Regions from separate parts of the Paraburkholderia sp. BL10I2N1 genome, predicted to be linked through region 2. Evidence: riboswitches for the same ligand, from Rfam matches in the RefSeq annotation. Region 2 holds a riboswitch; each other region holds the start of a gene.
The links. A riboswitch is a leader RNA that binds a small molecule or an ion and turns the genes downstream of it on or off. The one in region 2 is predicted to bind cobalamin.
Positions count from the first base shown of each region.

Region 1: it holds a riboswitch for cobalamin, as region 2 does, so the genes downstream of both, B0G77_RS00925 (TonB-dependent receptor) here and cobG (precorrin-3B synthase) in region 2, are expected to answer to the same signal.
Region 3: it holds a riboswitch for cobalamin, as region 2 does, so the genes downstream of both, B0G77_RS29785 (CbtB-domain containing protein) here and cobG (precorrin-3B synthase) in region 2, are expected to answer to the same signal.

Region 1 covers NZ_SNWA01000001.1:200,645-210,758, reverse strand. Annotated here, with positions in the region: gene B0G77_RS00970 (RNA-guided endonuclease TnpB family protein) at 1-835, shown strand, start outside; gene ilvD (dihydroxy-acid dehydratase) at 898-2,571, opposite strand; gene B0G77_RS00960 (LysR family transcriptional regulator) at 2,732-3,694, shown strand; gene lgt (prolipoprotein diacylglyceryl transferase) at 3,817-4,722, shown strand; gene B0G77_RS00950 (SIMPL domain-containing protein) at 4,821-5,552, opposite strand; gene B0G77_RS00945 (EVE domain-containing protein) at 5,770-6,228, opposite strand; RNA gene ssrS (6S RNA) at 6,356-6,537, opposite strand; gene B0G77_RS00935 (cell division protein ZapA) at 6,638-6,952, opposite strand; gene B0G77_RS00930 (ATPase) at 6,949-7,311, opposite strand; cobalamin riboswitch at 7,531-7,782, shown strand; gene B0G77_RS00925 (TonB-dependent receptor) at 7,870-9,810, shown strand; gene B0G77_RS00920 (iron ABC transporter permease) at 9,855-10,114, shown strand, end outside.
Region 2 covers NZ_SNWA01000002.1:163,119-173,232, forward strand. Annotated here, with positions in the region: gene B0G77_RS22670 (cobalt-precorrin-5B (C(1))-methyltransferase) at 1-298, opposite strand, end outside; gene cbiE (precorrin-6y C5,15-methyltransferase (decarboxylating) subunit CbiE) at 298-1,506, opposite strand; cobalamin riboswitch at 1,592-1,771, shown strand; gene cobG (precorrin-3B synthase) at 1,862-3,256, shown strand; gene B0G77_RS22685 (precorrin-8X methylmutase) at 3,249-3,875, shown strand; gene B0G77_RS22690 (precorrin-2 C(20)-methyltransferase) at 3,876-4,607, shown strand; gene cobJ (precorrin-3B C(17)-methyltransferase) at 4,595-6,301, shown strand; gene B0G77_RS22700 (flagellar brake protein) at 6,509-7,408, shown strand; gene B0G77_RS22705 (VWA domain-containing protein) at 7,459-8,049, opposite strand; gene B0G77_RS22710 (ATP-binding protein) at 8,130-9,221, opposite strand; gene cobN (cobaltochelatase subunit CobN) at 9,218-10,114, opposite strand, start outside.
Region 3 covers NZ_SNWA01000002.1:1,723,336-1,733,449, reverse strand. Annotated here, with positions in the region: gene B0G77_RS29825 (MFS transporter) at 1-70, shown strand, start outside; gene B0G77_RS29820 (histidine phosphatase family protein) at 92-307, opposite strand; gene B0G77_RS29815 (hypothetical protein) at 678-1,088, opposite strand; gene B0G77_RS29810 (lysozyme) at 1,075-1,650, opposite strand; gene B0G77_RS29805 (hypothetical protein) at 1,650-1,952, opposite strand; gene B0G77_RS44715 (PAAR domain-containing protein) at 2,218-2,754, opposite strand; gene B0G77_RS29795 (PAAR domain-containing protein) at 2,747-3,127, opposite strand; gene B0G77_RS29790 (histidine phosphatase family protein) at 3,470-4,051, opposite strand; cobalamin riboswitch at 4,096-4,235, shown strand; gene B0G77_RS29785 (CbtB-domain containing protein) at 4,277-4,486, shown strand; gene B0G77_RS29780 (CbtA family protein) at 4,499-5,245, shown strand; gene B0G77_RS29775 (diguanylate cyclase) at 5,745-7,577, shown strand; gene surE (5'/3'-nucleotidase SurE) at 7,769-8,557, shown strand; gene B0G77_RS29765 (chemotaxis protein) at 8,604-9,560, opposite strand; gene B0G77_RS29760 (DUF4148 domain-containing protein) at 9,869-10,114, shown strand, end outside.

The DNA of each region.
Region 1 (10,114 bases), on a different contig from region 2:
CCCCACTTTCAGGCGCAAGGATGGCCCGCAGTCGGCCGAATACACCACGAGCGCTTTCAGGTGGGACGGCGCCGCGCTCAAGCTGGCGAAGATGGATGAGCCGCTCGCAATCCGCTGGTCACGCACGATCCCCAGGGGCGCGAAGGTAACGACGGTCACCGTGTCGAAGGACACGGCGGGCCGATACCACGTCTCAATGCTGTGCGACGAAGTGGTGAGCGCGCGCCCGGTCGCCGCTGGAAAGATCGGCGTCGACCTCGGGCTTACGCACTTCGCGATTCTGTCGACCGACGAGAAGATCGCCGCGCCGAATGTGTTCCGCAAGAACGAGGAGAAGCTCGCGAAGTTGTCGCGGCGCCTTGCTAAGAAGCAAAAGGGCTCGGCCAATCGCAGGAAGGCGAAGCTCAAAGTTGCACGCATGCATGCCAGGACGGCAGACGCCCGCAGGGACTTCCTGCACAAACTTTCGACCCGGTTGATAAACGAAAACCAGGTGATCGCCATCGAAAGCCTGTCCGTCAGGAACATGCAGAAGAACCGTTGCCTTGCGAAGTCGATCAGCGATGCGAGTTGGTCCGAGTTCACACGGCAACTCGAGTACAAAGCGCAGTGGTATGGGCGCACGCTCATCGGCATCGACAAGTGGTACCCGTCGAGCAAGCGATGCAGTGATTGCGGACATACCGTCGCCAAAATGTCGTTGAAGGTCCGTGCATGGACATGCCCGGAATGCGGGTCGATGCACGATCGCGACGTCAACGCTGCGCGTAATGTTCTGGCCGCCGGACTGGCGGTGTCAGCCCATGGAGAGGCTGTAAGTCCCGTGTCTCTTTGAGGCATAGGCTGGGCTCCGCGAAGTGGGAATCCCCTTTTCTTTAGGAAGGGGAGCAGTCAAGCTCAACCCGTCACAGCGCCCTTGTTGGCCGGCAGCGCGAGCGCCGCGTATTTCGCCAGCACGCCGCTCGTGTAACGCGGCTTCGGCTGTTGCCATGCGGCGCGGCGGCGCTCCAGTTCGGCGGCGTCGACGTTCAGTTCCAGCAGCAGCTTGTGCGCGTCGATCGTGATCGAATCGCCTTCCTGCACGAGGCCGATCGTGCCGCCTGCATACGCTTCAGGCGCAACGTGACCCACCACCATGCCCCACGTGCCGCCCGAGAAGCGGCCGTCGGTGATGAGACCGACCGATTCGCCCAGACCCTTGCCGATGATCGCCGAAGTCGGTGCGAGCATTTCCGGCATGCCGGGGCCGCCCTTCGGGCCGAGATAACGCAGCACGACGACGTCGCCTGCCTTGATCTTGTCGGCGAGGATGGCTTCCATGGCGCTTTGCTCGTCGTCGAATACGCGTGCCGGGCCCGTGATCACCGGGTTCTTCAGGCCCGTGATCTTCGCGACCGCGCCGTCCGTTGCCAGGTTGCCCTTCAGGATCGCGAGGTGGCCTTCCTTGTACAGCGCCTTGTCGATCGGGAAGATCACCTTCTGGTCGGCGCGCGGCGTCGACGGCACGTCGTTCAGTTCTTCGGCCATGGTCTTGCCGGTGATCGTCATGCAGTCGCCGTGCAGGAGACCCGCGTCCAGCAGGATCTTCATGACCTGCGGAATGCCGCCTGCCTTGTGCAGGTCGGTGGCGACGAACTGGCCCGACGGCTTCAGGTCGCAGATTACCGGCACGCGCTTCCTCATGCGCTCGAAGTCGTCGATGGTCCATTCCACTTCGGCCGCGTGGGCGATCGCGAGGAAGTGCAGCACCGCGTTCGTCGAGCCGCCGGTTGCCATGATCACCGCTACGGCGTTCTCGATCGACTTCTTCGTAATGATGTCGCGCGGCTTCAGATCCTTCTTGACCGCTTCGACCAGCACGCGCGCCGATTCCGCCGCGGAACCGACCTTTTCGTCGTCCGGATTGGCCATCGTCGACGAATACAGCAGCGACATGCCGAGCGCTTCGAACGACGAGCTCATTGTGTTCGCGGTGTACATGCCGCCGCACGAACCCGACGACGGGCACGCGTTCTGTTCGATGCCCTCGAAATCTTCCTGCGACATGCGTCCGGCGGTGAACTCGCCAACGGCTTCGAACGACGACACGATCGTCAAGTCCTTGCCCTTCCAGTTGCCTGGGCGGATCGTGCCGCCATAGACGTAAATACCCGGCACGTTGAGCCGTGCGAGCGCGATCATGCCGCCCGGCATGTTCTTGTCGCAGCCGCCGATCACAACGACGCCATCCATCCACTGGCCCTGCACGCACGTTTCGATGCAGTCGGCGATCACTTCGCGCGACACGAGCGAGTACTTCATGCCTTCCGTGCCCATCGACATACCGTCCGAAATGGTCGGTGTGCCGAAGATCTGCGGGTTGGCGTCGGCGTCCTTGACCGCTGCCACGGCTGCGTCGGCGAGGCGTTGCAGGCCCGAGTTGCACGGCGTGATCGTCGAGTGGCCGTTCGCGATGCCGATCATAGGCTTGTCGAAATCGGCCTTTTCATAGCCAAGCGCGTAATACATCGAACGGTTCGGCGCGCGCGCGACGCCTTGCGTGATGTTCTTCGAACGACGGTTGTACGACATGGGGAGCTCCGTTTGACTTGTCCTGGGTGCTGGTATTGGGGGACCTTCGCCCGCGAGGTGCAGGGCGGATGGTTCAGCACGTGGCGCAAGAATGCAGTGTCTCGCAGCGCGTGTCCAATATATTATTGAGGCTGTATTAGGTCGAAAAATATATTAATCGATGCTACCCGTGACCCCCGATCTGCGCCAGTTGCGCTATTTCATCGCCGTCGCCGAAGAAAAGCACTTCGGACGGGCGGCGGCGCGCCTGTCGATGACGCAGCCGCCTTTGTCGCAGGCGATCCGGGCGCTGGAGGAGACGCTCGGCGTCGAGCTCTTTGCGCGCACCAAACGCTCCGTCGAGTTGACGCCGGTCGGCGCCGACCTGCTGCCCGAAGTGCGGCGCCTTCTCACAAGCGCCGAGGGCTTGAGGCCGCTCGCGCAGAGCCTCGCGCGGGGCGAAGCGGGCGTGCTGTCGCTCGCCTTCGTCTCGACGGCCGATTACGGGTTGCTGCCGCTTCTGCTGCGCGACTTCGGCGCGCGCCATCCGCGCGTGCGCCTGCAGCTTGCGGAAGCGACCAGCGACGTGCAGATCGACGAGCTCGTTGCGGGCCGCATCGACGCCGGCCTCGTGATTGCGCCGTTGCCGCCGCGGCATCTCGCCCAGCTATCCTGGCTGCCCATCGCCCGCGAGCCGCTGGTGATCGCGATGTCGTCGGAGATGGCTGAGCACGCCGGCAGCAACCCTGACGGGGACTGGCGCGACGAGCCGGTCAGCTTGCGCGACGTCGCTGATGCGCCGCTCGTGATCTTCCCAAGGCGTCTCGCGCCAGGCTTTTATGACATCATTATGGATTGTTACGGCGTCGCGGGGCTCACGCCGCGTATCGGCCAGGAGGCGATCCAGATGCAGACGATTGTCAGTATCGTGTCGGCGGGCATGGGTGTCGCGCTGGTGCCGCAATCGTTACGTAATCTGCGGCGCACGGGCGTCGTCTACCGGCCGCTGCGCGAATCCGTGCCGGCGATCGAGACGGGTCTCGTCTGGCGCACGGGTGAGGTGAGTCCAGTGCTGGCGGGCTTCATCGACATCGTGCGCGCGCATGCGGCCACGGTCGCGGCGCACGGTGCGCGCAAGCGCTGACGGATGGCTTCGAGGCTATCGCGAACCCATCTGGCGACGCGCCGTCCAATGCATGTTTTGTTGCCGCGCCCGTCGCAGTTGCCGTAACCGAATCCGTAGTTGAACCACCCATAAAAAAACACATGCTCATTCACCCCAATTTCGATCCCGTCGCCATTCATCTAGGGCCGCTCGCGGTGCGCTGGTACGGCCTGATGTACCTGGTGGCGTTCATCGCGGCGATCGTTGTCGGCCGCTTGCGTTTGCGCCTGCCGCATGTCTCCGCACAAGGCTGGACCGCGAAAGACATCGACGACATGTTGTTCTACGGTGTGCTCGGCACGATTCTCGGTGGCCGGCTCGGCTATGTGCTGTTCTATAAGGCGAACTGGTACTTCGCGCATCCGCTCGATATCTTCAAGGTCTGGGAAGGCGGCATGTCGTTTCATGGCGGCTTTCTCGGCGTGACGTTCGCGATGGTGCTGTTCGCATGGCAGCGCAAGCGCACGTGGTTGCAGGTCACCGATTTTGTCGCACCGATGGTGCCCACCGGGCTCGCCGCGGGGCGCCTCGGCAATTTCATCAATGGTGAGTTGTGGGGGCGCGTGACCGATCCGTCGGCGCCATGGGCGATGCTGTTTCCGGGTGCCGCCAATGAGGACGCCGGCTGGCTCGCCACGCATCCGGAACTGACGACGCGCTGGCATCTGGCCGATGTGTTCGCGCAATATCACATGCTGCCGCGGCATCCGTCGCAGCTGTATGAGATCGCGCTCGAAGGTGTCGCGCTGTTCCTCGTGCTGTGGTTTTTTACGCGCAAGCCGCGTCCGGTGGGTGCTGCGTCCGCCGTGTTCCTGATCGGTTATGGGCTGGCCCGCTTCACAGTGGAGTTCGCACGCGAGCCGGACGATTTTCTGGGACTGCTGGCGCTGGGGCTTTCGATGGGGCAGTGGCTTTCGCTGCCGATGGTCCTCGTGGGCATCGCGCTGCTGGTGTGGTCGTATCGGCGCGGCAAGCGTCAGCAATCACAGGCGGTCGGCGCGAACTGATGCGTCTTCACAGGCAGAAAGGCAAAACGCCACGGCATGCCGTGGCGTTTTGCCTTTCTGCGGGCAATGAACGAAACGCCCCAATGGAGCGCGCCGTATTACTTCATCTGGACCGAACCCGATACATTCACCGTCACCGTGGACGTGCCGCCTTCGAGGGGCATCGGCGCGGCGGTCTTGGCATCGGCGCTCATTGCATGGGCGCTCATCATCATCATCGGACGCGGTATGAAGCTGTTATGTCCGACGTTGACTTCGCGAATGGTGTAGCCGTTGTAGCCGAACGCCTGTGCCGATGAAGCGGCCTGCTGACGGAACGACGCGATCGCCTGACCTGTGAGCTTCTGTTCGGCGGCGCGCTGCGCTTCCGGCGACAGCGAGAACAACACATTGCCGACCCGCATGATCGACGACATCTGTCCGGCGAGCTTCGATGCCGCAGCGAAGTCGTGCGACTCGAGTTGTACTTCCGTGCGGCCACGCCACGCGGAGATGCGCCCGTCGCGATCGGTTGACGGGAAGATCGAGAACGCCCCGGTGCGCGCGGTGACGCCAGCCACACCGCGGGCCTTTTGCAGAGCCGCGTCAGCGCGCTCGTTGAGCGTGCTGGTGAGTGAGTCTGGGTCGCTCGATTCCTGTTCATAGAACAGCGTGATGTTGACGACATCCTGCGGCACTTCCGTGCTGGCCTGCGCCGACAGCGACAACACGCCCGACGGCTGATTCTGCACGATAGTCTGCGCGCGGGCGGTTGCTGGCGCCAGCGACAACGCGAGCGGTGCCGCGGACGCGACAGCGAGAGCGAAGGCGAGTGCGTGTTTTCTGGTCATCGTTTGCTTCCTTCTTCGAACAGGTTGTAAGCGATGCCTCATATCGGGCGGGAGGCAGTTGAAGTCCAATCGGGCGCCCGCCGAGGCTGTCGCGATGCAGGCACCGTGCATCGGAGTGGCACGGTGCTTGCAGATCAGTTAGGCGTCTGTAAGATCAGGTTGGTTCCTCTACGCGACGGTCCGGCCAGGCGATGCCGCGCGATGTCGCGCACAGCCGCTAGGCGAGTTGCTTTGTAATGAAGCGCCATTCGGTTTCAGTGACCGGCGTGATGGACAGCCGGTTGCCTTTGGCAAGCACACGCATGTCCGCAAGTTCAGGATATTCGCGCAGCTTTGCGAGCGGAATCAACGGGATCTTCTTCTTGAAGGCCACGTCGACCAGTATCCAGCGCGGTGTCTCGCGGCTCGATTTCGGATCGTAGTACGGACTTTTCGAATCGAACTGGGTGGGGTCGGGGTAGGCCGTCGACGATACCTCTGCGATCCCGGCGATGCCTGGCTCTGGACAACTCGAATGATAGAAGAGAACACCGTCGCCCACCTGCATCATGTCGCGCATGAAGTTGCGCGCCTGATAGTTGCGCACGCCCGTCCAGGGAAGGGTGTGCCGAGCGGCTTTGGCGAGGTGGTCGATGCTTGCTTCGTCCGGTTCGGACTTCATTAGCCAGTAGCGCATGAGTCGATTTGAACGTTGAGAAGAACACAGGATAAGCGCAATGCGTGACGCGGTGCTAGCGATGCGGAACTACGAACGGAACACTACAAACGGAAACGGCATCGGACGAATGTCCGATGCCGTTGAATAGGTCCCCGCCATAGCCGCTAGGCCGGCATCCTGAACCGGGAGTTCAGAATTGGTCGCAGTTAGCAGCACTTCGGGTACATCAGACAGAGTGACGCGCACACCCGTGCTGCAAATTTCCGCAACCGTGCACATGGCATTGGTTCAAGGAATATATGACCTTGGCGAACCAGGCAGGGAAGCTGATAAAACTGACTGGATCCAGACGCTTGAGGTTACCTCGCGAATTGCTCTGAATCCGAAGCGGGCCCAATGTTCCAGATGGCCTGCCTCTGAACAACTTTTACTGCACACCGTACTGCTGGATTACCGCGCCCAGCTGTTCGTTCATTGAGTGCATTGTACGCCGGATTTCCTCGGCGGGAAATGATTCTCCGTGACGTACGCTAGCCTGCAACTTAAGCAGTTCCGATGCCAGCGACAGCGCAGCCATGACGGCAATGCGATCCTGGCCGCGAACGTTGCTGGTCGAACGGATCTTCGACATCTCCGCATCGACGCGAGCAACGGCTTCGAGCAGTGCGGCTTCCGTTTCCGACGAACAGGCGAGACGATAGGGCTGGCCCAGGATCGAGACTTCGATCTGCTTTGTGGTCATGCATTTTCTCCGTGGCGGGTGACGTCGCCGCCGGCTTCGGTTTCGACTTCCTGCTGCGACGACGCGAGCAGATCAAGTTGATTGTCCGGCTCGGCGTGCGCTTTCGCACGCGGGAGTTTTTCGAGGATGGCGTTCAGCCGCACCTGGGCGTCGTCGATCTTCGATGAAAGCGAATCGCGCTCCGCTTGCAGCGCGTTGCGCTCTTCGCGCATCTGCTCGAGTTCGGCACGCGCGGCCTCGCATTCTGCGCGAGCGTCGGCGAGCTGCTTTTCAAGCGCGCGACGCGCTTCGTGATGACGCTGGCTGATTTCGATCAGCCGGCCAATATTCTGTGAGAGTGTTTCGAGTTCGGTGAGCATGTGCTGCGTCCTCTAAAGACACGGCATTTTAGCGCGGAATGTGACAGCTTCCGACAATTGTCTCGTTTCGAGACGTAACATCTCTGCTTTATACCTGCTTTATGCCTGTTTCGAGCGAGTTTCGTGCCTGTGACATGCGGAAACTTTGCTCACATTGCACGCGACGTGCGCACGCGAATTGCAGGAATCGACCATTCTTGACGCCCCAGGAAGCCCCTCCTACACTTGCGGCACTTTGGTGCCCGCGCGCGTTTTCACATCGTGCGCAGTTAAACGGGAAACAGGAAGCCGCGTCCGCCAGGACGAGCCAACCTGTGCTGCCCCCGCAACGGTAAGCGACCGCATGATGTCATGCAGGTCGACCTGGGCGCGTCTCCGGCGAGGCGCGCAATGCCACTGCGCAATTCTTGCGTGGGAAGGCGGGTCGATGTGTCGCCAGCCCGGATACCGGCCAGAGTGAGGGGCGTCGTCCGCGTGGCTTCACGCCGGCGGACCGCCCTGTTACGCACCGGCTCGCGGGGAAGCAGGCCGGGCACGCTATCCACAGGAAACAACCGGATGTACACGCCCATCGCCGGCACGGCACTACTCGCCGTGGCCGGCTTGCCGCTCGGCGCGCAAGCCTTGCCCGCAACCACGGATGAAGCGCCTGCGCTCGCGCAGGATACGGCGCCGTCGGTCGCGCCGGGCAACATTGCAACCTCCAGCACAACGGCCGCTCCCGCCACGAAGTCCGCCAGCACCACGCTCACGCCGATCGTGGTGACTGCGGAGCGCGGCGCGCAGCCGCTCGCCGACGCGATCCCTCAGACCACGCGGTTCGACCAGCAGGACATCGCCGACACCACGGCGCGCGATCTGCCGGGTTTGCTGCAGCTCGCGCCCGGCGCGCAGATCGTGCGCAATGGCGGCCCGGGTTCGTCCTCGAGTCTATTCCTGCGGGGCGCTTCGGCACAGCAGTCGCTCGTGTTGATAGATGGTGTGCGTGTCGATTCGGTCAGCCTCGGTAGCGCACAGATCGAGCAGATCCCGCTCGACCAGGTCGATCACGTCGAAGTGGTGAACGGCAATGTGTCGGCGCTGTATGGTTCCGGCGCGATTGGCGGCGTGGTGCAGGTGTTCACGAAGGACGGCGGCGATCATCCACCGCGCTTCAATTTCTCCGTCGGCTACGGCAGCTATCACACGCAAAGCCAGCAGGCCGGCGTGAACGGTGCGCTCGACAGGGACGGCGCGACGACCTTCAGCCTGTCGCTCGCGCGGACGAAAGACGATGGCTTTTCGTCGATCGATCCCGCGCTCGCGCCGGTCAATCCGAACGCCAATGGCTATCTGAACGAAAGCATCTCGGCATCGCTGCGCCACACATTCAACGACAGGTGGGACGCGGGCATCCGCTATTTCCAGTCGAACGGAAACAACAGCTTCGACGATCCATTCGGCGCGCCCACCGATCTCAACAACCTGTACAGCAGGGTTCAGCAGGCGTCGGCATTCGCGGACGGTCGCGTGACCGACTGGTGGGCGACGCACTTCGTCGTCGCGACGGGCAACGATCGCAGCACGACGGCGTTGAACGGCCTTTATGCCGACCACTTCAACACCGACAATAATCAGTACACGTGGCAGAACGATTTCACGTTCGCGTCGCAGCAGAAGGTCAAGGCAGGCTACGAGCATCTCGACCAGAGCCTCGATTCGGATGAGTACGGCGCGCCCGCCCGTCACGTGGACTCCGGGTTTATCGGCTATACGGGGCGCTTCGGCCGAAGCCAGTTCCAGGCCAACGTGCGGCGCGACCAGTACTCCGATTTCGGCGGCGCGAACAGTTACTATCTCGGCTATGGCCACGATCTGAACGAGCACTGGAAGGTGACCGCAAGCTGGTCGAATGCGTTCCGCGCGCCGACCTTCAACGATCTGTACTTTCCGGGGAGCGGCAATCCGTCGATCCAGCCTGAACACAGTCATTCGATTGAAGCGGCGTTGCAGTACGCATCGGATGCCCTGGGCGTGTTGCGACTGACCGCGTTCCAGACGCGCTATACGAACCTGATCGAGTATCAACAGGTCACGCCGGGCGTGTATGTTGCGCAGAACGTCGGGCGGGCGAAGGTGCAGGGGCTCGAAGGATCGTGGAGCGGCCATCTGGGCAAGACTGACGTGCGTGCTTCGGTGACGTTGCAGAATCCCGTCGACGAAGACACGAACACCGATCTGAATCGGCGCGCGCGCCGCTTCGCATCGCTCTCGGTGAACCGCGACGTTGCCGGATGGCGCGTGGGCGGCGAGTGGATCGTAAGCGGCGAGCGCGACGATACCGGCAACACGCTCGGCGGCTATGGTGTAGTGAACCTGTCCGCGCGCTACAACATCACGAAGGCGTGGTACGTGGCGGCGCAGATCCAGAATCTCTTCGACAAGGACTATGAACTGGCCTACACATACAACACGCCACGACGCGGCGCCTGGCTCACGCTCGGCTGGCAGCAGCAGTGATGCGCATGGTGTACTGAGCCATTGTGTCTTCTGAAACCACGCCCATGAGTCGCCTCGCACTGCGTACCGTTGCCGGCATGACCGCGAAGCGCGCCGCGACGATCTGGCTCGTGCTCGGCGTGCTGGCGGTCGTCGTGTTTGTCGCATCGCTCATGCTTGGCAGCGTGCCCGTGTCTCCGCTGCGCGTGCTGGCTGCGCTGCTGCCGTGGCATGGCAGCAGCGCGTTGGCATCGACGGACCTCGCGGGGGAAATCGTCCGCAGCTTGCGCCTGCCGCGCGCGCTTGCCGGATTTGCGTGCGGCGC
Region 2 (10,114 bases):
AACTCACGCCCGGCTCCGCGCGCAAGCGCACGCGGGCAAACACCACGGCGCCGTGCGTCACGTCGGGATCGTCGCCTGCATCCTTGATCGTGCCCGCTTCCGCGCCGTCGCCGGTCAGGCGGCAAAACACGAGCGGCATCGGCACGTGCTGGCCCTTTGGCAGCACGATTTCGGCCACGTCGCTTGCGACTCCCGTCAGCAGCAGCCGCGCAGCGGCGAGCGACGTCGCCGTCGCGCAACTGCCGGTCGTATAGCCGCTGCGCAGTGGTACGGGCTGTTCGGGGGTTTCGTCACGCATCACGGCTTGCGGGATTCGAGCAGGGTAATCGGCAACGCCTGGCGCCATGTATCGAAGCCGCCGAGCGGTTGCGCCTGCGCAAGCGCGATGCGCGTCAACGTGCCGCCGTGGCTGTCGCGCCACGCAACCAGGGCCGCTTCGCCCTGCAGCGTCACGGCATTGGCGACCAGCCGGCCGCCGCTTTTCAGCCGCTGCCAGCATGTGTCGAGCACGCCCGGCACGGTCACGCCGCCACCGATAAAGATCGCATCGGGCGCAGCGAGGCCGTCGAGCGCGTCGGGCGCCCGGCCAGCGACGATCTGCAACGCCGGCACCCCCAGCGCATCGCGATTGTGTTCGATAAAGCGCTGACGTTCGGGATGGGCCTCGATGGCAATCGTCCGGCAGGATGGATGCGCGCGCATCCATTCGATGCCGATGGAGCCGCAACCCGCGCCGACGTCCCACAGCAACTCGTTTGGCCTCGGCGCAAGACGCGCGAGCGTGATCGCGCGGATGTCGCGCCTGGTCAGTTGGCCGTCGTGCAACCAGGCATGGTCGGGAAGCCCGCTTGTCAGCGGCAGCACGCGGGCATCGTCTGCCGCGCGGCATTCGATGGCGATCAGGTTCAACGCGGCGATACTGTCGGCGCTCCACGCCTCGGCGCGACCGTCGATGCGCCGCTCCGCCGCGCCGCCCAGATGCTCCAGCACGATCATCCGGCTGGGGCCGAAGCCGTGCGCAGTGAGCTGGGCTGCGATCGCAGCGGGCGTGCCGCTGTCGCTGCTCAGGACGAAAAGACGCGTGCCGTCGTGCAGATGCGCATTCACGGTCGCCAGCGGCCGCCCGACCAGCGACACCGTCGCGACGTCCTGCAACGGCCAGCCAAGACGCGCGGCCGCAAGCGACAGCGACGACGGCGCGGGCAGCACCCGCAGCTCGTCGGCGGGCAGCTGCCGCGCGAGCGTCGCCCCGACGCCGAACAGCATCGGATCGCCGCTTGCCAGCACACAGATCGGGCCGGCCGCGTCACGATGCGCCAGCACGGACGCCACGTCGAACGGCCGCGGCCAGGGCTCGCGCCGGGCGCGCAGGCGGGCCGGCAGCATCGCAAGATGGCGCTCGCCGCCGTAGACGACGGACGCATCGAGCAATGCGCGTCGCGCCGTCCGTCCCAGACCGGCAAAACCGTCATCGCCCATCCCCACCACGGTCAGCCATGCCGGCATGCATCCCTCTCCATTCAGAATCCCGATATCACTGCCGCGGCACGCCAACCAAGGCCGCAGCGTACTTGCGCTGTTCGAAAAAAGGCATAATACAGCGTTCGCCGGTGCCCTTCGGGGCCGAAGAGGGAACACAGTGCCACTGTGGCTGCCCCCGCAACTGTATGCAGCGAGTCCGCACTTTACCTGCGCCACTGGTTCGACCGGGAAGGCCGGTGCAGACGACGACCTGCCAGCCAGGAGACCTGCCGGCGAGACTGTTCGTGCCAGCCAACATCGGGCGGGGTGTACCGATGCCGCAGCATTGCCCCTTTCGCGGGTTGCTCGGGCCGTCGCGCGACGCTAACCCGGTGCCCCCTTGAATCACACTCCGACTCCCGCCGTATTGCCTGCCACGCTGCGCCCCTCGGCCTGTCCCGGCCTGCTGCGCATCGTGCCGGCGCGCGACGGCGGCATCTGCAGGATCACACTGCCGTGCGGAGAACTGCGTGCGCCAGAGGCACTCGCGATCGCGGACGCCGCGCGGCAACACGGATCCGGCGTGATCGAGGCGACCAATCGCTCGAACCTGCAGATACGCGGTGTACGGGCAGGCCACGAAACGGCGCTGGTCGAACGCCTGCTGGAAGCGGGGCTCGGGCCGCGCGGCGGCGCAGAGGCCACGGATGGCATGAGCGCCAGCGCCCGCGACGATGTCCGCAACCTGATGACAAGCCCGCTCGCGGGACGAGACTCCCATGCGTTGATCGACACGACGCCGCTTGCGGCGCAGATTCTCGCGCTGCTGCAAGGCACACCGCGTTTCGCCGGGCTGTCTCCGAAATTTGCACTGCTGCTCGACGGCGGCGAGCGGCTCGCTAGGCTCGATCATCCGCACGATATCTGGCTTGCCGCGATGCCCGATGGCGCTCGCGTGCGCTTCGCATTCGGTCTGGCGGGCTGCCCGCCTGTCGCCGGAAGCGACGCCGCACTCACTCCGGCGCTTGCCGCGGTCGAGCCATCCGAGGTGCCAGAGCTTGTCTGCGCGCTGCTGGACACGTTCCTGGAACTGGCTTTCCCCGACGACACCCGCATGCGTAATCTGCTCGCGACACATTCTTCGGACACCATTCTGGAACGCGTGGAGCGACGAGTCAATTTCACCCTGTTGCGCAGGCAATCCGTACGGGCGTGGCGCCGCGTTCCTGCCGACGCGTCATTTCGACTCGGTGCACATCCGCAAAATGCAGACGGTTTGTGGCATGTGGGCGGACAACCGCCGCTGGGGCGCATGGACTCGCCGATGCTCCACGGCCTTGCTGAGCTTGCCTCCGAATCCGGCAATGCAACAGTTCGCATGACGCCCTGGCAAGGCGTGTTGCTACCGGACATCGAACCGCAGGCCGTCTCGGGCGCTCTTGAACGACTCGCGTCATTAGGACTCGCCTGCGAACCCGCCGATCCGCTCACACGCGTCATCGCCTGTGCCGGTTCGACCGGCTGCGCGAAGGGCAACACCGACACAAAGGCCGACGCACGCGCCCTCGCTGCGCGGCTGCCAGAGCGTGTCGAAGTGCACCTGAGCGGCTGCCCCCGTTCATGCGCGGCGGCCCATTGCGCACCCTATACGCTGCTCGCAGTCGCGCCTCTTCGCTACGACCTTTATCGTCGCGATGGCACACCCGGATTCGGGCAGTGCATCGCGCACCATCTGACAATCGAACAGGCCGCCGACTCTCTGGAGCGGCTGGCCCGGAGCCCCCTCGATGCTTGATTACATTCGCGACGGTCAGGAGATCTATCGCCAATCTTTCGCGACGATCCGCGCGGAGGCCAACCTGAGCCGCATTCCCGCCGACCTTGAAAAGCTCGCGGTGCGCGTCATCCACGCGTGCGGCATGGTCGACGTCGTCGACGATCTGCGGTTTTCGCGCGGAGCCGGCACAGCGGGCCGCGAGGCACTCGCGCGCGGCGCACCGATTCTCTGCGATGCGCGCATGGTCGCTGAAGGGATCACACGCGCGCGTCTGCCAGCCGACAATCCGGTTATCTGTACGCTGGGCGATGCGTCGGTGCCCGCGAAGGCGCGCGAAATCGGCAACACGCGTTCCGCCGCCGCGCTCGAACTGTGGCGCCCGCACCTTGCCGGCAGCGTGGTTGTGATCGGCAATGCGCCCACCGCGCTCTTCCATCTGCTCGACATGCTCGATGCCGGCGCACCGCGTCCGGCGCTGATTCTTGGCTTTCCGGTGGGTTTTGTCGGCGCGCAGGAATCGAAGGCGATGCTTGCCGAAGATAGTCGCGGCGTCCCTTTCGTGATCGTCGCGGGCCGGCGCGGCGGCAGTGCGATGGCGGCTGCCGCGGTCAACGCACTCGCGACGGAGGTGGAGTAAATGACGGTACGAGGACGTCTCTTCGGACTCGGCGTCGGCCCCGGCGACCCCGAGCTGATTACGCTGAAAGCGGTGCGCCTGCTCAAGGCCGCGCCTGTCGTCGCCTACTTCGCGGCGAAAGGAAAAAAGGGGAACGCGTTCGGCATCATCGAAGCGCATCTGGACGATACGCAAACGCGTCTGCCTCTCATCTACCCCGTCACGACCGAAGCACTCGAACCGCCGCTGTCCTATGAAACGGTGATTGCCGACTTCTACGACACCGCCGCGGAATTCGTCGCCGCCTATCTCGACGCCGGCCGCGACGTCGCGGTGATCTGTGAAGGCGACCCATTCTTTTACGGCTCGTACATGTATCTGCACGACCGTCTCGCTGGCCGTTTCGAAGCCGAAGTGGTGCCCGGCGTCTGTTCGATGCTGGGCGGGGCGGCCGTGCTCGGGTCGCCGCTCGTGTATCGCAACCAGAGCCTTTCCGTGCTGTCCGGCGTGTTGCCGGAAGATGAACTGAAGCGGCGGCTCGCCGACTCGGACGCCGCCGTCGTAATGAAGCTCGGCCGCAACTTCGACAAGGTGCGTCGCGTGCTGTGCGAACTCGGGCTGGATGGGCGCGCGCTGTACGTCGAGCGCGCCACGATGACAAACCAGCGGATCGTGCCACTTGCCGAAGTGGATCCGATGGCGTCGCCGTATTTTTCTCTGCTCGTCGTGCCGGGGGAAAAATGGCAAGGATGAACGTGCCCGCACCGGCCATCGTGATTCTCGGCACAGGCGCGCTCGCCACGGCGCGTCACATCCAGGCGCGCTATCCCGGCGCTCAGGTGCACGGTTTGCAGGGGCGTGTCGAAGCCGACATCGCTTACGCGGAGCTCAGCGCACATCTGCGCGAGCTGTATGCGCGCGGCACGCCCCTCGTTGTGTTGTGTGCGGCGGGCATCGTGATCCGCTGCGTCGCATCGCGGTTGTCGAACAAGGGCGCCGAGCCGCCTGTGCTCGCCGTTGCCGAAGACGGCAGCGCGGTTGTGCCACTGCTCGGCGGCCTTGCTGGCGTCAACGTCATGGCACGCGAAATCGCGGAAGCGCTGGATGTTGCGCCAGCAATCACGACCAGCGGGGAACTGCGTTTCGGCACCTGCGTACTCAATCCACCCGATGGCTACGCGCTATCGAGTCTCGAGCAAGGCAAGCGCTTCGTGTCCGATCTGCTGGCCGGCGAAAGCACGCGCGTGGAAGGCGACGCGCCGTGGCTCGACGATGCGCAGTTGCCGCGTGCGGAATCGGCTCGTCTGGCGATACGAATCACCCCCGCCATGTGGGACGGTCGCACGGACGAGCTTTTGATTCATCCGAAAACCGTTGTGGCGGCGACCGGTGTCGTCGACGGAAGCATCGTCGAGCGTATTCGGCAGGCGCTCGATGCACGTCGACTCGCGCCGCTGTCGCTTGCCGCGCTGCTCGCACCGGTTGAACACATGAGCAACACAGTGCTGGCCGAAGCCGCCAATATTCTGGGTGTGCCGCTGCGCTTCGCCTCTGTCGCGGCAAGCGATGCGCAACCTGAGCGAATGCTCGAAACAGCGATGCGCATGCCCTACGAAGCGCTGCACAGCGAAACAGACGTGGCGCTGGCAATAACGCTCGCACCGGTCGATCCGGCCGCCATCGGCCAGGCGCGCGGGCGTCTGACCGTCGTGGGCCTCGGGCCTGGCGACGCCAGCTTGATGACACCGGCGGTACGCTCGGCGCTCAGCGCCGCGACCGACATTCTCGGCTACGAAACCTACGTGAAGATGGCCGGACCGTTCCGGGCCGACCAGCAGGTGCACGGCACGGACAACCGCGAGGAGATGCAGCGCGCAAGGCACGCATTTGAGCTTGCCAGCAGTGGACGATCGGTGGTGATGGTGTCGTCCGGCGATCCTGGCGTCTTTGCGATGGCCGCCGCCGTCCTTGAAGCGCTCGAAACCTCGAATAACGCCCAATGGGCGGCCGTCGAACTCGATATTCAGCCGGGCGTGTCTGCGGCCATGGCCACTGCCGCTCAAGCAGGTGCCCCGCTCGGCCACGATTTTTGCATGCTCTCGCTCTCCGATAATCTCAAACCGTGGACCATTATCGAGAAGCGCTTGAGACACGCCGCCGAAGCCGATCTCGCGATGGCTTTCTATAACCCGGTTTCGCGCGCGCGGCCGTGGCAACTCGACAAGGCGCTGGATATCGTCCGCGAATATCGCTCGCCATCGACGAGGGTCGTGCTCGGAAGGGATATCGGCAGGCCTGGCGCGGCCCTCACTCACACGACGCTCGGCGAACTGCGGGCGGAGAGCGTCGATATGCGGACCATGGTTATTGTCGGCTCGTCTCTGACGCGTTCTTATTCGCTCAATGGCAATCGTGAATGGACTTATACGCCGCGCTGGTATAAGTGAGCACAAGGACTTAACTGAAGTTGTTATCGGCTTTGTAAAGTCGACGCAAACGGTTGCGCATTTTATGCCAAATCGAATAAATATCGACCTTGTGCAGTTCTTTTAGAAATCTCACTAAAGTTATATACCGGGGCAGCCGTATACGACCGGTATGAACCAAAATGAGGTCGTCCGTCTATGTCTTCCAGCATCGTAGAAGAGCCTGTCGTGGCAACGCCCAGCGCCGCTCTCGCCCGGGAAGATCTGCCCGTAGGTACACCGCTTGCATGGGCTGTCACCGATCATGACGGCACCGTCCTGCTGGAAAAGGACGCGCTTGTCTCAAGCGAAGGGGACCGCGATTTCCTCTTCCGGCATTTCAGGCCGCGTCGCCGGGATATCGATGAGGCGGCGAGGAGCGGAGCGTCGCTGGCTGCCACAACCGAGTTGCCGCAGCCGACCTGCCTCGCCGACATGCATCTCACCATCGGCGCGCTGCTCGGCATGCGCTCGCAGATCGGCATGGGCCGGCCGATGCATCCGAGCCGCGTGATCGGCTTCGCGCCCAATCAGACGCTCTTCGTGACGCCGCCACTTCAGGACGGCCGGCCGGTACCGCTCGCCGTGAACGAAAACGTCGATATCGTTGCGATCGCCAGCCAGGCCGTGTACCGCTTTACGTGCACCGTCGAGGCCCTGTGCAACTATCCATTCAACTACGTGGTCCTGTCGCCGCCCGGTGCCATCCGGCGGCTGCGCGAACGTCGCTCGATCCGCGTGCGAGCCCACCTCGCGGTCCGCTACGGCAGCGAAGCGAATGACCTCTACGACGGTCTCGGAATTGCCAACGGCATCAGCGCGCTGGGCCTGTCGCTTGCCGCTTCGAAAACGCTGGGCCGTGTGGGCGAGCGCCTGCGCCTGTCGTTCTGGGTCAAGTCCGGGGACGTCGAAACGTTGATCGAAACGCGTGCGGTTATCCGCAACCTGCAAGCCGACGAGATGGAAAAGGGGCTGACGACGCACGGTCTGGAATTCGATGTGCTCGAACCCGTGCAGCAAACCGCGCTCAAGGCGTTCGTGTTCGATCGTCAGGATGACGCGTACATCTGGACTAACATGACCCGCTGAACCCGAGGTCCTCATTGGCCCTCAATGGTCTGAATCGGTCAGTCGAACGGCTACGCGAGCAGATCTTCAGGGGTGCACCACGCTGCATCCCACGCCCGCGCCAACCGTTCGCTCCGGCCGAGCCTGAGCGCCCCGCGCTCGAAATCGACCACAACGATCTGATCGGCAATCGCGGGCCGCGCCGGCATGCTGCCGCTGCGCCCATCGGTCAGCATCCACAGCCAGCGCTGCTGTGCCGGTCTCTTGCGCGCCGCACGTTCGAGCAACTGCGCCGCACGGCGTACGCCGAGTGCGAGCGGCGTGCCGCCCCCGCCGCCCACCGGACGCAGCCAGCGCTCATTCCACCAACGCGGCACAGCCGGCCCAAAGCGCACATCGGCACGAACGCCGCCGAAACACACGAGCGCCGCCTCCACGCGAGCCTTGCCGGCCTGATCGAACATCGCGACGAGCAAGCCCTTGGCCAGCGCCAGTTGCTGACCGCTCAGCATCGATCCGGAACAGTCGAGTACGAAGCAGTGCAGCACGCTGCCCGTGGCTGCTTCATGCACGAAGCGCAGGTGTTCCGGCGCGAGCCGCTCGCGCCGTTTGGCGGCGAGCGTGGCCGTCCAGTCGATGCGTGTGCGTTGCGTGCGTTGCATGGCGCCACGCCTGCCTGCGCCTGCTGCCTGCGGCCATCGAACAGCGCTGGGGAACCCAGCGGCGGCGCTTTGTCGATGGCTCAGCGTTTTTTTGCTGGTAGCGGAATGACGCCTTTTACCGTCGTGGTTCCTGTCGGTTCCGGCTCCAGATAGCCCCAATCGCCCTGCCCCTGACCTTGACCTTTCTCGGGGTCGGACGGCACACGCGCCTCTTGCGACGCCGCCGGATTCGCAGGCGGAGTCCGCTGACGCTCCGGCGTTTGCGGCGCGGTATGCGCGTCGCGCGGATGGCGGCGATGCAGCAACACGGCGTCAGCAACGCGATCGACATGACCGGTCCTGATTGCCGCGTCGTCCTCCAGCGCGGCAAGCGCGCGCGCCGCGCGCAGCATCACCAGGTCCGCGCGCAGTCCGTCCACGGCGGCCTCGATACACACCTTGCTGACGTGATCATGAAGCGCGTCGTCGAATACGAGACGCGGCAAGCGTTCGCGTGCCGCGTGAATGCGCCGCACGTACGCGGCCTGCTGCGCGGCATACGCGGCGCGAAACGCTAGTGGATCGGAATCGAACGCGAGCCGCGCCTTGACGATCCGCTGACGGATCTGTGGATCGAAACAGTTTTGCAGTTCCACCATCAAGCCGAAGCGGTCGATCAGTTGCGGCCTCAACTCGCCTTCTTCGGGATTCATCGTGCCGACCAGCACGAAGCTCGCGTCATGGCTGTGCGAGATGCCATCGCGTTCGACGGTGTTGACCCCGCTCGCCGCCGCGTCGAGCAGCGCATCGACGAGCGCATCCGGCAGCAGGTTGATCTCATCGACATACAGCACACCACGATGCGCTTTCGCCAGCAATCCCGGTGAAAACTTCACCGACCCGTCACGCAACACCGTTTCGAGATCCAGTGTGCCAATCAGACGCTCTTCACTCGCGCCGAGCGGCAAGGTCACCAGTTGCCCTTCGGGCAGCAGTTCGGCGAGCGCGCGCGCGGTCGTGGATTTCGCCGTGCCACGAGGGCCGCTGACCAGCACACCGCCCAGCCCGGGATCGATTGCCGCCAGCAGCAGCGCCTGCTGCAGCGGCTCCTGAGCGATCAGCGCGGCGAACGGAAACGCGGCGCTGGCACGCGATGGCGCCGTGGCTTCGCGGGGCTGCGTCGATGCGTTCATTGTCGTGTTCCTTCGAGTTGCTGTTCGCTCGCCAGCAGATGTTCTTCGACCTGCTCGCGATAGTCGCCGGGGTTCTGCCACAGGCCGCGTTGCATCGCCTCGAGCAGGCGTTCGCAGATGCCATGCAGCGCATGTGGATTGTGCCCGGCGAGGAACGCACGCGTATCGGCGTCATTCAGGTACGCGTCCGTAACGAGCGCGTATTGATGATCGGAAACCACGCGAGCAGTCGCATCGTAACCATAGAGATAATCGACGGTTGCGGCGATTTCCGCCGCACCTTTGTAGCCATGCCGTTTGACGCCGTCGAGCCATTTTGGATTGACGACGCGCGAACGGATGACCCGCGCGATCTCCTCATGCAGCGTGCGAATACGGGGCGCGGCCGGATTGCTGTGGTCGGCGTGATAGACATGCGGCTGGTTGCCCGCCAGATGTCGCACCGCTGCGACCATGCCGCCCTGGAACTGGTAGTAGTCGTTCGAGTCGAGCACGTCGTGTTCGCGGTTGTCCTGGTTCTGCAGCACGACGTCCAGTGATGCGAGGCGCGTGCCGAACGCCTGCCGCGCTTCTTCGCCCGCACTTTTCTGCGCGTAGGCATAGCCGCCCCAGGCTTGATACGCGCCCGCAAGATCGCTATCCGTTTGCCATTGCCGCGTGTCGATCATTTCCTGCAGGCCCGCGCCATACGACCCCGGCTTCGCGCTGAATACGCGCCAGCCTGCCCGCCTGCGCGCCTCGGTTGCGTCCATGCCACCTGCGATCAATTCATCCCGCTCGCGCATGACACGCGCGCGTATCGGATTCAGGTCCTCGGGTTCGTCGAGTTCGGCTACCGCCTGCACGGCAGCGTCGAACAGATGCATCACGTTCGCGAACGCGTCGCGGAAGAA
Region 3 (10,114 bases), 1.6 Mb from region 2:
GACGGCGCTGCTGTTCGCTAGCGGTGTCGCCTTGTTGCGTGGTGTGCCGCGCGAGTCGCGTGCAGGGTGAGCGCCGCGACATCAACGATGTTCACTGCGGCTGGGCGGCCCACCACGTCCACCCGCCGCGGATCGAACACCGCAATTCGACGACCGAAAGCGGCGGAATTTCGATGCGCGCAAACGACTCGGGCGAAGCACCTAGCGCATGAACGATCGCTGCCCGGATCACGGCGGCATGCGTGACGGCGACGGCCGTGGAGGAATATTGCTTCTGGGAGTTCTGGGAAACACGATCTTGCGGCAACCCCTTGCCACGCTTGGCTTCGGCTAATTCTGAAGGGCCGACTAACGAGCGAGGCGCAGGAACAGGCGCGCTTGACGCTCGAACAAAAAGCCCCGCCGAAGCGGGGCAATCTCAATGCTGCGCGCCTAGAATTTTTGTTATTGCGTCACATTTTGGTTTTTTCGATGATTCCATATAATCCGGACAAGCAAGCCACTTATAAAACTCAAGTTCCTGTTTCGCAGTGTCGTTACGACATGCCGCCACCTGAAAATCAGTCCACCATAAGGCACTTGGCCGATTTATATAACAATGCCTTTCCCATGCCGCGCATCATAATTCCCTGTTTCAAAAAGTCGTGCATAAAGCCCTGCCAAAGTGGGGCTGATTCTCACCATTTAGTCATATTTAATATGTCTTTGAGAAACTTGTTCTGTGCTTTACGAGCATCATAAATGCACTGTTCGAATATGGCCGGAAACATTGAACCATCGTGTTCCGCCTTCCATCCATCACCTGAATCGCGTTGTAACTCGCAATATTTGATCGCGTCATCCTGTGCTTTCATATATTCATCGAGTAACTTTGTATGAACGTTTTCAGCGGGAATAGTTACTCTAATGCTTTTATAGAGTCGATTATTCTCTGCCGCAATGTCAACGCTCAGGCCGTGATAACATTCCGCATCCCCATAACCGCCGCCAAGATGTTTCAGGCAATCAGGATTAGTTTTTGCAGCTGCCGCGCCCGATAAGATAGCGAGGGACGCTAGACAGATAAGGCGGGGGCTAGTGAGAAGCATCATAAACCCCGGATTTGAACAAACGCGACTCAGCAACACGCCGGTTGCCAACCCCCTTATTTGTGCCTACACGATAATGCAAAATATAATCTGGCATTTCCTTGTAATGCTCGGAATTTATTTTTTTTATTATCTCCTTAGCGCCATCTCCCGCACCACAATTGTAGACAATGCTCACCAAAGCATCGTATTCATATTGATATAAAGGTACCTTTATGTCAGAGTTTAGGCGCTTCTCAACCTGCTCTATAGCCTTCTTCTTGAGGTTTCGCGCGCGTTCTAAGGAAATGGTATCCCCGACATTGATGTGATCGGAAGGAAGGATGCGATGCCCGCATCCGACTGTCGGAATTCCTACATTATCACGGTACGCCATCAGAATAAAACCTTCGATTACTTTGTGACCTCCGTAGATGCCGTTAAGAGTACCCGATTCCCACACGGCGATAAATGACAACCCGTCATTAGATACAAACCAAGGCTTGGAAAGCCGGCCCGTTTGGACGTTTACGCTTGAATTCGGACTGGTGTTTGTTACTGCGGTTGCGAGTGCATCAGGCATTAGACCTCCTGTTTGTGACCAAGGTAAATTCGGATGGATTGAGCGCCGTCTGTCTCATAGCGCGTTGTGCGTCCCTGCGAATCAGTTGCGCCGTGCTGCAGTTCGCCGGCAGGCATGCGAGCCGTGTAATACGTGTCCGCGAGCGCGCGGCCTTCACCGTCCCTGAGCGTGAACTGTTCGTCATAGGTAGCGCGTGGCGCGGATGCCGAACTGGCTTGCGCGCTGACTGCTGGCGCGCTGCCGCTGTCGATGTATTTGCAGCTACTTGCATAGAAGACACGACGCGCGGGTGCCGTTCGCATTTGCAAAGCCCGATATCGCCGCCAACCGCTTCCTGTGCGTCCAGGATACCGTCCCAGCCGCGCAGATAGTCCGATATCCCGCACCCGCAACGATTTCACTGAAAGACTGACACACTGAACACCACGCTTTTTGTCCTAGGTGCGTCTGCCCGCGCGTCCGGCCGTCTGGGCCTTCGATGGTTGCATGTTGCGCACCGCCGATCACGTGACTTCCATTCCCATTGCCGAGCGGATCGCCTTCCACGGCTGCATAGTAAATGGTCAATTACGCTTCCTTGTGACCCATGTAAACACGCAGGCGTTGCGCGCCATCCGTCTTGTAACGTGCCGTTCTGCCGGATGAATCGGTAATCCCGTGTTGCAGTTCACCCGATGGCAGGCGAACGGTGTAATACGTGTCCGCGAGCGCTTTACCTGCGGCATCGGTTAGCGTGAATTGTTCGTCGTAGGTTGCAGCCGGTGCGCCCGTCACAATGACGGATTGCGCCGCGCTCGCCGCGTTGCTCGCGCCCGCCGAACCCCGGTCCGTGTTGAGAAAGTATCCCGGATTGCTGCCGACGATTACCCAGTTCTTCCCGCACGGGCAAAGTACAGAATCGCCGTCAACAACAACGTTGCGCCCCTTATCGGATATTCCCTTGCCCGTTCCGAATATCCTGTGGGTCCCCTTGCAGTTGCCGCAGGTCGCCACGTCGCCATCCAGCGCGACCTTTTTCCCGTGATCGGTAATCCTCGTCGAGGAACCAATGACAAAACCGCCCGTTGTCGTCGGGTCGCCGTTCCGTACCGCTGCCTTACGCATCGGTGCCCCCTTCGTGCGTGGCAACGGTCGGGGGCATCGTATAGGATGGATCAAACAGGCCGGGAATCTGTTCGCCATGGCGGACCGTGATGCCCCATTCATCCTGCATTGTTTCCGTGATCGTGTCGCCGTTGCTCAGACGTGAACCGACCAGCGCGAGCGGCTTATCTTCACAGAGAGCGGCACAGCCTGCGCCGTCAATGATGGTGGCCGCGCTGCCGTCGTCGTAGGTGACCACATCGCCCACACGGGCGAGGCCCTGTCCGTTAGTCTCCACCTGGGTCGTTACCCGGGTGACACGCCCGCCGCGCCTGGTGCGCGAACCGATGGTGACAAAAAGGTACGTCGTTTCGTTTTTCTGCTGTTCCTGCATCTTTAAGTCTCCTATATAAATAAGCACTGCTTCACCACCCCGGAAGCGTACCCTTTCCAGAATAGCCGTAATTCCTCAGACGTTCTTTCAAGAATTGCCAGGCAATGACGGCCAACAGGTCGCGCGGATGCTCCAGCCCTGCCACCAACAAGAAAGCCGACCCTTGCGAGGTCGGCTTTTCGTGCCGGTCTGTATCAGCGCCCGTCGTTAGGGGTACCGCCGGTCATCAAAACGAGCGCGATCCCTCAGCGAGCCGCAGCCAGTTGCTGATCGCAGCCGGTATCCGCCACCGGTTCTGATCCCGATCGCGCAAGGCTGCGACGACCGCGACATCAACGATGCTCACTGCGTCTGGGCGGCCCACCACGTCCACCCGCCGCGGATCGAACACCGCAATTCGACGACCGAAAGCGGTGGAATTTCGATGCGCGCAAACGACTCGGGTGAAGCACCTAGCGCATGAACGATCGCTGCCCGGATCACGGCGGCATGCGTGACGGCGACGGCCGTGGAGGAGTGATCCAGCTCGAGCGCATCGAGCCATCCGCCGACGCGCAGGCGCACCGCTGCGAACGACTCGCCATCGGGAGGCGCCGCCCCGGCCTCGCGAGCCCATGCCGCCAGCGCATCGGCTTCTTCGCTGGCGACGTCTGCAAGACGCCTGCCACGCCATTGCCCCGGGTTCATGTCGGCCAGCGCTTCGACGGGGACGGCGGTGAATCCAAGCCCTTCAGCCGTGTCACGCGCGCATGCCGCGGGGCTGCAGAAGACCGCATCCGTCTTACCAGCCAGCGACATCACGCGCGCGCGGCATGCCGCGACCTGGGCGAGACCGCACGCGTCCAGCGGATCGTCGGCGGGAAACCGTCCGCTGCGCAGCGCCGCCGTTGCAGCGTGACTGATCAATAGCAGGCGTGTCTGCATCCTGTGTCCTTCTGGTTGAAAGTACCGCGCGCTTTGTCCATTCATCGCGCTGCGCAGCGAAGTTTAGCGCGTAGAATAACGGCACCGAAGCGAGGAAGCCGGTGTAAGCCCGGCGCGGTCGCGCCACTGTAATCGGTTCATCCACAAGCCGAAAGCCAGACCTGAGCTTCGTGTCATCCCTTCCTGTTCGACTATCGGGGCGCGTAACCCCTGGAGAGTTCCGTCATGACTGACACCGTTTTCGAGCCAACTGCTCAACCGACACCGATCCCCCTGCGCGAACTGCTTCCGTGGGTGGTCTTCGGCGGCTTGCTGCTGTTGCTCGCACTGTATTTCGTCGGCGCCGAACAGGGCGCGACTTCGCTGGTTCCTGGCATGTACGTGCACGAGTTCGTTCACGACGCTCGCCATCTGCTCGGCTTCCCCTGTCACTAACGGGGAAACTTCATGGTAGGCAAACTGTTATTGCGCGGGATGCTCGCAGGCATCGCCGCGGGCTTGCTCACGTTCGCATTCGCCCGGGTGGCCGGTGAACCGCACGTCAATCAGGCTATTTCATTCGAAGAAAAAGCCGCCGCCGCACGCGGCGAAGCGGCGGAGCCGGAACTGGTCAGCCGTGAAACGCAGGCGGGTCTCGGCTTGCTGACTGGCGTGGTGGTCTATGGCGCGGCCCTCGGCGGCCTGTTCTCGCTCACCTTCGCGTATGCGTACGGGCGGGTCGGCAAGCTCGGTCCGCGCGCGTTGTCGGCGGCGCTTGCGGCGGCGGCGTTCATTGCGCTGGTGATCGTGCCGAATCTCAAGTACCCGGCCAATCCACCATCGATCGGCGACCCTGAAACGATCGGCCAGCGTACCGGGCTGTTCTTCCTGATGATCGCGATATCAATTGCCGCACTGGTGTTCTCGCTGAAGGTGCGAGGACGCGCAGTCGCGCGCTTCGGCCAGTGGAATGCGGCGATCGTGGGCGGCCTGGTATACGTCGCGATCATCGCGGCGGTGCAGATCGCTCTGCCGACGATCAACGAAGTACCCGATGCCTTTCCGGCGACGCTGCTGTGGCACTTCCGCGTTGCGGCCATCGGCATGCAGTTGATCGTCTGGACGACCATCGGCCTGTTGTTCGGCTGGCTGGTCGAACGCAGTGAGCGCGCGCAGCAGGGTGGGCGTGCAGCTGGCAAGTCGGCCTGGCAGTAGCGGGCTGACTGCTTCCGGCGCCCGGGCTGCATCGCTGCTCAAGTCGTGCGGTTGGCCGTGCAGGCGCCGGCTTCACCGGAACTCTCGGCAGCCGTATTCTTCACATCATTTAGCAAGCCCAATCCCATCCGCGTGTTTCTGACGCCGAACCCGACCGTGCCGCCACGGTTGCGTTCGGCGTCTTGCCATGGTGCGGGACATTGTCCGCGCCCGCGCGGCTGGTGCCCGCAAGTCCAAGGTTGAATTGCTTTTAATGTGAGAGTCGCATGAAGAAAGTCTCAAGATCCGGCTCAACCTGCCGATAAGCAGATTCGTAAGGGCGGTTTACCGCTTCTCCCGATGGGGTCTAGGGGCGATGTCCGGAATATCCTGACCCCAGCGAAGCTGGCGTATCGTCCGCGGATTTCCGCGGATTGCAAGAAAAAGAACCAGAGAGAGCGAAGAAATGGGGCTGTCATCCGAAGGGCCAACTCCTGGGTTTAAGGCGTTTGCTGAGTCATTGCGTTCACGCCGATGGGCCGGACCGCTCTGGACCCTGTCGCTTGCGTTCGTGGCGACGATGCTCACCTGCATGGCGAGCGGGGCACTCAAGAGTATGGCCGGCGAAATCGCCCCAATCTGGCTGACCAACGCCGTGCTGCTCGCGCAGATGATGGTGGCGCGCCCGGGGCGGGTGGCCTGGGTGTTTGCCGGTGGGCTGGCGGGCAATCTCGCGGCCAATCTGCTCGGCCTGAGTCTCGCGGTCTCGTCCTCCTACACTGCGGCCGACATGCTCGAAGTGCTGGTGGCGTTCAGCTTCGCGCCACGTATCTCGTCGGTCGTCGAACTGATCCGTCCGAAGCAGCTCATCCGCTTTCTCGCTGGCGCCATCCTGCTTGCGCCCGTCCTGTCGGGGCTCGTCGCCGTAACCTTGCTGCGCGGACAACTCAGCGGGTATATGTTGCCGAACCTCGCCAACTGGTTCGTTTCGGATGCGCTGAGTCTCGTCCTCTTTACGCCGGCGGCGGTGGTCTTCTGGACCGGCGAAGTAAAGGGCCTCTTGCACCCCGAGCGCCGCTGGAAGACGGGGCTGCTGTTGCTACTGGTCTGCGTCGTGACCATGGGCGTATTCGGGCAAAGCCGTTTTCATCTGCTTTACTGGGCGCTCCCGCCGATCGTTCTGCTGGCGTTTCAGGCCGATCTCGCCGGCGTGCTGCTGGGTTTGCTGCTATGCCTTGCGATTGCGGTCACTTTCACGATGCGCGGTTTGGGACCGCTCTGGATGTTTCATTATCAGAGCATGGAAGGGCGCATCTTCGCGCTGCAACTGTTCCTGCTCGCTGCGTTGGGCATCGCGCTGCCGATCAGCGTCACCCAGTCATTGCGCAACCGCCTCGTCGGGCTGCTGCGCGAGGGTGAGCGCCGCTACCGGATCCTGGCGGAGAACGCGACTGACATCGTCATGAGCATGTCGCTCGATGGCCGTCTCACCTATGTTTCGCCACGCGCGAAGGCCGTCATGAAATGGGCGCCCGACGATCTCGTAGGCGTGTATTACCCGGACCTTGTCTTGCCCGAGGATCGCGAGGCGCTGGCCGCCACCATCGGCCGGCTGGCACGTGACGCGACGGAGGCCTCCCAGGTGAGCCGCTTCCCGCGCCCGGATGGCCGGATTCTGTGGATGGAAACCTATCTTCGACCTGTGATCGATCCGTTTTCCGGCGAGCCCGAAGCACTGACAGCGACGGCCCACGACATCACCGAGCGCAAGGTGGCGGATCAGCGCCTTGCGGAAGAACGCAGCGAGCTGCAGGGACTCGCGTTCCGCGACGGCCTGACGGGGCTTTTCAACCGGCGCCACTTCGACCGTGAGCTGGGGTTCCAATGGCAGCAGCAGGCACGCACGGAAAGCGAACGCTCGCTGGCCGTGATCATGGTCGATGTCGACGCTTACAAGAGCTATAACGACCACTATGGACACCAGGGCGGCGACGATTGCCTGCGCACCATCGCGCAGGCAATCGCCAACCTGGCAAGACGGCCCGCCGATGTGATGGCCCGTTATGGCGGCGAAGAATTCGCACTGGTTCTGAAGGAAACCGGCCAGCAGGACGCGTTGCTGGTAGCCGAACGCATCCGGCAGGGCATCGAGGCGCTGCAGCTTCCCCATGCGGCGAGCGGCGCAGGCATCGTCACGATCAGCGTGGGTGTGGCGGCGCGGCGGCCGTGCGAGGGTGGAACCGCAAGCGAACTGGTGGCGGCTGCGGACCGGGCGCTGTATGCGGCAAAGAAACGCGGCCGCAACCGCACCTGTGTGGCGGACACGTATGACGTGGGCGATGTGACAGCGTGAAGGGGCTTCAGGCCGAACCGGATGGAACGGGTCGGGTAGGCGTCGGCAGTGGATATCCACGAGTCGTCTGCAATGGCGTGCAACCGGCCCGTTGTGCGTCAGCCGCACATTTCTCGATCCGGGGACGCCGCGATCTCTGGAATAATGATCCGCTCGTGACATGATGTCCGGATCGAAAGGAGAACCTCGCGATGTCCCTCGCTGAATCCAAAGTGCCCCGCGTGCTGTTGACGAACGACGACGGCATCGATGCGCCCGGTCTTGCGGTGCTCGAAGCCGTCGCGGCCGAGCTTGCAGACGAAGTCTGGGTTGTCGCGCCTGAGCACGATCAGAGCGGCACGTCGCATTCGATCAGTCTGCATTCGCCGCTGCGCGTGACCCAGCAGGGCGAACGGCGCTTCGGCGTCGTGGGTACGCCGGGCGATTGCGTCGTGATGGCCGTGCGTCATCTGATGGTCAATGCGCCGCCAACGGTCGTACTTTCAGGCATCAATCGCGGCGCCAATCTCGGCGTCGAGACGATGTTCTCCGGCACCGTCGGCGCGGCGATGACCGGGTTGCTGCTCGGCCTGCCCGCCATCGCATTGAGCCAGGCCTTCCGCGACCGCGAGAAGGTCCGCTGGGATACGGCGCGCGCGCTCGCGCCCGGCGTGATCCGCCAGTTGCTCGCGGTCTCGCACCATGCACCGACGTGTCTGAACGTGAATTTCCCCGACGTCGACGCCGCGGTTGCCGGGCCGCTCACGGTGACGAGGCAGGGCGTCGGTCTTGTCGAAGGGATCGACGTGGTGCCGCAGGTCGACCCGCGCGGCTTTGCCTATCACTGGCTGCGCTTTCAGCGCGGGCCGCGCGAGAACGCGCCCGATAGCGAAACGGCCGTGGTGGCCTCAGGCCGCGTGTCGGTCACTCCGCTCAACTTCGATCGTACCGACGAACAGACCTTTGCCACGCTGGCAGCCGCATTGCAGAGCGCGGAATGAACTGGTCAGGCCCAGCGCAGGGTGATCGCCGGCGGACCGCGCCGGCTCAGGTCGCAAGAGCCTGACGAATCGCGCCGGCGAGTTCGGCTGCCGCAAACTTCGGGACATAGCCGTTCGCGCCAGCGTTCTTCACGTGCGCTTCATTCGCGGCGCCCGTCAGCGACGAGTGGATGAGGACCGGAATGTCACGCGTGCGCTCGTCGCCCTTGATCTTGCGTGTCAGCATGAAGCCGTCCATTTCCGGCATCTCCAGGTCCGTCAGGACAAGGGCGATGGTGTCCCGTACCCGCCTTCCCTGCGCCTGGGCCTTGTCGGCTAGATTCTGTAGCCTGTTCCAGGCCTCCTCGCCCGTCTTCGCCATCTCGTAGTCTGCCCCGATCGCGCTCAGCGCCTGCTCGATCAGCTTGCGCGCAAAGCCGGAGTCGTCGGCCGCGAGAATCTTCGTGCCGCTCAAGAGGCCGAGCGCCTCGCCGACCGATGTCGGGTCCACGGCCGGATGCTGGGAGGGAAACACATCGCGCAGCACCTGCTCGACGTCGATGACCTGGGCGAGGCGCGAATCGCCCGTGTTGCCGTCGATGCGCGCGATGCTGGTGACGAGATTCCCGCCCGCCGCGCCTTCGGCGGACAGCACCTGGTTCCATTCGAGCCGGACAATGTCGTCGACTTCCTCGACGGCGAACGCCTGCGTCGAGCGGGCAAACTCGGTGACGAGCAGAATGTTCAGACCTCGCGACGGCTCGCAACCCATTAGCCGAGGCAGGTCGATCACCGGAATGATCTGCCCGCGAATGTCCACCGCACCCATCACGTAGGGCGACGAACCGGCGATCGGCGTGACGGGCGGCATCGTGGAGATTTCACGTACCTTGAACACGTTGATCCCGTATAGCTCGTGCGCGTCGCTGCCTGGCACTGAGCCAAGCCGGTACAACAGTAGCTCGAACTTATTGGAACTCGTCAGGCTGCTGCGCTCGTGATTCGGATGTTGATCGGCTGACATGGGAAGGGCTCCGGGTTTCGATGCGAGCGTTGCGCCTTGACCCTGTGCGATCCGGCGTGAACCTCGTGCGTCTATTTGTTATCGGCCCCGTGGGCGGAAAGTTCAGTCGTCCATTCGTCATGGTCGGACGGCAAAGTTCTGGCCGCCGGCGGCGGTGGGCGGCGTTTGTCGCGATTGTGATGTAAACGCAAACAGTGATTTCGAATCTTAGGTATTTACCCCAAGTCTCCATGCTCCTAGACTCTCTTCAACGGGTTCAGACAAGCAGTTTGCCCGACTTTGGAAAACAATCTCTGGAGGTACTGATCATGAAATCGCTCATCAATGCTGTTGCTCTTGCTGCTCTTATCGCCGTTCCGGTCGCTTCGTTCGCGCAATCGAACCAGCCTGTGACCCGCGCTCAGGTGCGTGCCGAACTGGTACAACTCGAGAAGGCCGGCTACAACCCGGGTCTTTCCGATGACACCACGTATCCGGCGAACATTCAGGCTGCCGAAGCTCGCGTCGCTGCTCAAAACAGCGGCTACGGTTCGTCCACGAGCGGTTCGTCGCAG